Regions from separate parts of the Enterobacter wuhouensis genome, predicted to be linked through region 2. Evidence: predicted binding sites of a transcription regulator. Region 2 holds the regulator's gene; the other holds the start of a gene.
What was found. The regulator CRP, encoded in region 2, controls carbon source genes, mostly activating them, when cyclic AMP is high. The targets are predictions, from matches to a motif close to ATGTGANNNNNNTCACAT.
Positions count from the first base shown of each region.

Region 1: a site for CRP is predicted at 1,836-1,853, ahead of rhaS (HTH-type transcriptional activator RhaS). Genes of this name have one in related genera too.

Region 1 is NZ_CP142124.1:4,713,568-4,716,530, forward strand. Features, by position in the region: gene rhaR (HTH-type transcriptional activator RhaR) at 1-797, opposite strand, end outside; gene rhaS (HTH-type transcriptional activator RhaS) at 871-1,707, opposite strand; gene rhaB (rhamnulokinase) at 2,009-2,963, shown strand, end outside.
Region 2 is NZ_CP142124.1:4,391,901-4,394,863, reverse strand. Features, by position in the region: gene VPX56_RS21045 (YccS/YhfK family putative transporter) at 1-1,026, opposite strand, end outside; gene crp (cAMP-activated global transcriptional regulator CRP) at 1,083-1,715, opposite strand; gene VPX56_RS21035 (OsmC family protein) at 2,026-2,430, shown strand; gene VPX56_RS21030 (phosphoribulokinase) at 2,517-2,963, opposite strand, start outside.

The sequences.
Region 1 (2,963 bases), 320 kb from region 2:
TCGCGGTTAAACACCACCGAAAAGTAGTTACTGTCCTCAAAGCCGCAGCGCATCGCCACTTCGCTTACCATCAGCTCCGTATGCTGCAGCAGATACTGGGCGTGGCAGATGCGCAGCTGGCGCAGGTAGTGGTTGACCGTCATCCCCGTCTGGGTGCGGAACTGCTGGCGCAGCGCACGCTCGCTGCACTGCTCCTGCTCGCAAAATTTCTCCAGCACGAAGCTTCTGTTCAGGCTGCCCGCAAGCGTGGTGATGAGCTTATCCAGCAGCGCCTCTTGCGTGGTGGCGGAGGGGTTATCGGTGGCATAACGATGGCGCTTCAGCGTCATCACCAGCTGGGCAAAAAGCAGTTCCGCCATCTGGTTAGCGACCGGGTCGCTCTTCTGGCTCTCCTGCTCCAGCTGGGAGATAACCTGCCGCACCTGCGTCATACCGCTGCTGCTTAATCGCCAGTGCGGTTCTCCTCGTGCATCAAGAAAACCCGGGATGTTGGCCGCCCAGTCGACGTTAAGCCTGAGCCTGTCCGGGCAGTAAATGACGTTCTGCAGCACCAGGTCGTTAACCGAGGCGTAGGAGTGTTTATCTTCTGCGCGAATGTAGAACAGATCCCCACGCGTAATGCGGTAGGGCCGGTCGTTGAGGACGTGCAGGCCGTTGCCGCGCCACACCAGCACCAGCTCGCAAAATTCGTGGGTGTGCTCGGCAAAGACGTTTTGCGGGTAGCGATCGGCCACCGCAACGGCCTGACCGGCGGAGGCAAAAAAATCATCTTTGCGAAGAATTAACTGAGCAGCCACACCACGACCTCTACGGCGAATAACCGGACATTATTAGCCTTTTTGCGGTTAAAAAACGGTGACTGCCCTCGCGTTACTGAAGTGACGCATCCTTGCCCTGGCGTATATCGCGCGGCGACCAGCTAAACTCGCGGCGAAAAAGCGTCGAAAAGTGGTTACTGTCGCCGAACCCGCAGCGATAGGCTATATCCGTAACGCTTTCGTCCGTATGGCGTAAAAGATGACGCGCTTTGATCAACCGCAGACGGTTAAGGTAGCGCTGGGGCGTCAGCCCGGTGTGCTGCTTGAGCTGGCGATGCAGGGTGCGCAGCGACAGCGAAAAATCCTCCGCCAGCGTCTCCCAGCAGACGTCCTCGGCAAAATGATCTTCCAGCCAGGCCATCAGCTGGTTCAGCCGCGCGTCGTTATTTTCCAGCCCTTCCACCAGGCTGCTGCGGCGCAGCAGCACCAGCAGCTGCATGAACAGCAGCTCGCGGGTAGCGATGGCGTGCGTCTCCTGCCCGTCCTCGCTCTGCTCCATCTGGCTCACCAGCTGTCGCACCTGCTGCAACGTGGACTGATTCACCCGCCAGTGCGACGGGTAGTGCCCGTCCTTCTCCTGCGGCAGCAGCTGGTTTAGCCCGGAAAGGAACTGGAACGCGTCCGGGGAACGATAGAGCACGTTGGTCAGGCACAGGTTGTCGGTATGTTCATACAAATGCCTGTCGTGGTCGCGCACGAAGCACACCGTGCCGCCGCTGATGGTATACGGCTGGCCGTTAAAGACGTGAATGCCCGTGCCGTGCTCAACAATCACAATCTCATGAAAATCATGATGATGTTCCGGGAACGCGGCCTGAGGGAGCCGCGGCTCAATCGCGACGGGCGACCCTCCCGAAGGAAAAAAATCCACGCTGTGCAGTACGGTCATAACGGCCCCCACCAATGAGAAATGTTCTCAAAATAGTAATGGGGGCCTGCCGCGCTCACCTTAAATTTTCGGCAGCAAACTTCGCAAAAGCTGTCCGTTTTTCAAGAAACAGGCGGAAAGATCGGGAAATGCGGTAAGCGTCACACTGCCTGAAAACCCCGCCATTACTGGAAACTGTGAACTCCCTCACGTTCATCTTTGCTTTCTTGCCAGCACGGGATTTGCCCTGTCAGTGGCGAGAAGGTGCCTTTTTCTTCCCTTTCTTACACTCACCGCTAATGACTTAAGAAAGGACCCGACCATGACTTTTCGCCATTGTGTGGCAGTCGATTTAGGCGCATCCAGCGGCCGCGTAATGCTCGCCACCTGGGACTGCGGCCAGCGCACACTTTCGCTTCGCGAAATGCACCGTTTCGCCAACTGCCTGCAAAAGCAGGACGGTTTTGAGACCTGGGATATCGATGCCCTGGAAGCGGAGATCCGCACCGGACTAAACAACGTCTGCGATGCCGGCATTCGCATCGACAGCATCGGCATTGATACCTGGGGCGTGGACTACGTGCTGCTGGACGGTAACGGCGAGCGCGTCGGCCTGCCCGTCTCCTACCGCGACAGCCGTACCGACGGCCTGATGGCGCACGCCATCGCCCAGCTTGGCAAAGAGAACATCTACGGGCGCAGCGGCATTCAGTTCCTGCCGTTTAACACGCTGTACCAGCTGCGCGCCCTGGTCGAGCAGCAGCCGGAGCTGGTCGCGAACGTGGCCCACGCGCTGCTAATCCCGGATTACCTGAGCTATCGCCTGACCGGCAATATGAACTGGGAATACACCAACGCCACCACCACGCAGCTGGTGAACATCAACACCGATAGCTGGGACGAAAACCTGCTGGCGTGGACGGGCGCGTCGCCGTCCTGGTTCGGCACGCCAACGCATCCCGGAAATGTGATCGGTCAGTGGATTTGCCCGCAGGGGAACGACATCCCCGTCGTTGCCGTCGCAAGCCACGACACCGCCAGCGCGGTTATCGCCTCGCCGCTCTCAGGCAAAGACGCGGCGTACCTTTCTTCCGGCACCTGGTCGCTGATGGGCTTTGAGAGCAAAACGCCTTACACCAGCGACGCCGCGATGGCGGCGAACATCACTAACGAAGGTGGCGCGGAAGGGCGCTATCGCGTGCTGAAAAACATCATGGGCCTGTGGCTGCTCCAGCGGGTGCTGAAAGAGCAGAACATCACCGACCTGACCGCGCTTA
Region 2 (2,963 bases):
ATCCGCCATCAGGTCGCGAGGATAAAGCGGGCGCTGGGTACGCAATACGCGGGCGATGCGGCTGAAGTGCCAGGCGGCAAACTGGCCGACCGGGTTATCCGGGTGCTGACGCGCAATTTTTTCCAGCGCGCCGAGCGGTTTGTCCATGTTAAAGCGCGTCGGGTAGCGGTGATAGAGAATATCGTCGGCCAGCACCCGCAGGCGCGCCGACACGGTCTGGGCGTTCCAGCGGATCACCGCTTCGGCGTGGCTGCGCTCGACCAGCTTTTGCACCTCCTGCGGATGGTGCAGGCTCACGGAGATATGCTCCTGCAGATCCAGCCCCACCTGGAAGGTGCGCAGCAGCCGCTTGTACTCGTGGTTTTTATTGGCGGCGAGCATGTGCAGCTGCTGATAGCACTGGCTGATCAGGTCGACCACCTTTTGCTGGCGCGCCAGCAGCGGCGGAAGGGATTTCTCCGGATCGGTGTGCTGGGTCAGCAGGGTATATTTGGCTTCACAGTAATCCGCCAGCTGCACGTAGAGCAGGCTCAGGGATTCACGCAGCGGCTGCTCCCGCCACAGCCAGAACCAGAACCAGTTAAACAGCCCGTACCACAGCGTGCCGAGGGCGTAGATGAGCAGCGGTTCCCATATCGGCATATTCCCCGCGAGGCTCAGGGTGAATATGGCGGCAATCAGCGAGGCGGGCAGCAGGCGCGCGTGAAGCGAACTGATCTCCGCCGTTACGCCGAGCGTCATCGCCAGCACGGTCAGGATCAGCGGGAGCGGAATATCACGGGCGAGCAGGAGCTGTACGGCAAGGCTACAGCCGGCAAACAGGCAGCCGCCGATAATCAGGCGCTTGAAAAAGCGTTTATGCGGCGTGTCCAAACCGGCGATGTTGCAGCAGGCGGGCACGAGGGAAAACAGCAGGCCTTGCTGAAGATGTCCGAGGATCAGGCCCACGGCCACGGGAAGGCACAACACCAACGTTTGTCGCAGTGCGTAGTTAACTTCCGGGTGATAAATCAGCCTGCGCCACATGGGGAATAGAGACAAAAACGGCGTGCCACCCTGAGATGGCACGCCGTTTGACCGAATTAACGGGTTCCGTAAACCACGATGGTTTTACCGTGCGCGGAGATCAGGTTCTGATCTTCCAGCATTTTCAGAATACGGCCTACTGTTTCACGGGAACAACCGACGATCTGACCGATTTCCTGACGGGTAATTTTAATTTGCATGCCGTCCGGGTGGGTCATTGCGTCTGGCTGTTTCGCCAGGTTCAGCAGGGTCTGTGCGATACGACCGGTCACGTCCAGGAACGCCAGGTTACCGACTTTTTCAGAGGTGACCTGCAGGCGACGCGCCATCTGGGAAGAGAGACGCATCAGGATGTCAGGATTAACCTGAATCAGCTGACGGAACTTCTTGTAAGAAATTTCAGCCACTTCACATGCTGTCTTTGCACGAACCCAGGCGCTACGTTCCTGGCCTTCTTCAAACAGGCCCAGTTCGCCGATGAAATCGCCCTGGTTCAGATAAGAAAGGATCATCTCTTTCCCTTCTTCATCTTTGATCAGCACTGCCACCGAGCCTTTAACGATGTAATACAACGTCTCGGCTTTTTCACCCTGGTGAATCAGAGTGCTTTTCGATGGGTACTTATGAATGTGGCAATGAGACAAGAACCATTCGAGAGTCGGGTCTGTTTGCGGTTTGCCAAGCACCATGCGCTGTTATCCTCTGTTATAAGCTGTCACCAGAGTCATAAGATGCATCCGGACTCTGGGGTTGCAATCGAATTCTTACCCATACCCTGGGAAGTCGGCTGTCGTAATTTTCGCAGCCAGTAAAGTTTGATGTCCTCTGCATACATGTGTAACGTCAATGTATTACTGTAGCATCCAGAGTGTTTTAGCATAGCTTTTGCCGCGTGTCTCCTGGTGTCTCGCTTCAGCATGATGCAGGTCGCCTTCCGTTGCGAGAAATGTAACGCGCGCGTAATCTGTCACCAAAAATGCAACGTTGGAGTTAATGAATATGCAAGCGCGTGTGAAATGGGTTGAAGGTTTAACGTTCCTGGGCGAATCCGCTTCCGGGCACCAGATTTTGATGGACGGTAACTCCGGCGACAAGGCCCCAAGCCCGATGGAAATGGTGCTGATGGCGGCGGGTGGATGCAGCGCGATTGACGTGGTGTCGATTCTGCAAAAAGGCCGTCACGATGTGACCGACTGCGAAGTGAAGCTCACGTCAGAACGTCGCGAAGAGGCGCCACGCCTGTTCACGCATATTAATCTGCACTTTATCGTGACCGGTAAAGAGCTGAAAGATGCCGCGGTATCACGCGCCGTAGACCTTTCTGCGGAAAAATACTGCTCTGTGGCGTTAATGCTGGAGAAAGCGGTAAAAATCACCCATTCGTATGAGGTGATCGAGGCTTAATCTTTTGGCGGGTGGCGCTTCGCTGACCCGCCCTACAAAAGCACGACCGTAGGCCCGGTAAGCGCAGCGCCACCGGGCAAAACAACTCACGCGATCTGCTTCCCTTCCATCAGTCGCTGGACCAGCGGCGTCATAATTAACTCCATCGCCAGCCCCATTTTTCCGCCCGGCACCACCAGCGTATTCATGTGGGAAATGAACGAGCCCTGCAGCATCGCCAGCAGCCAGGGATAATCGATGCCTTCCAGATTGCGGAAGTGGATCACCACAAAACTCTCATCCAGAGACGGGATGGTTTTCGCCGCAAACGGGTTGGAGGTGTCCACCGTCGGCACGCGCTGGAAGTTGATATGGGTACGCGAGAACTGTGGCGTCAGGAAGTTGATGTAATCTTCCATAGATCGCACCACCGAATCCATCACCGCCTCGCGCGAATGGCCGCGCTCGCTGATGTCGCGCGTCAGCTTCTGGATCCATTCCAGGTTAACGATCGGCACCACGCCCACCAGCAGATCCACGTGGCGCGCCACGTC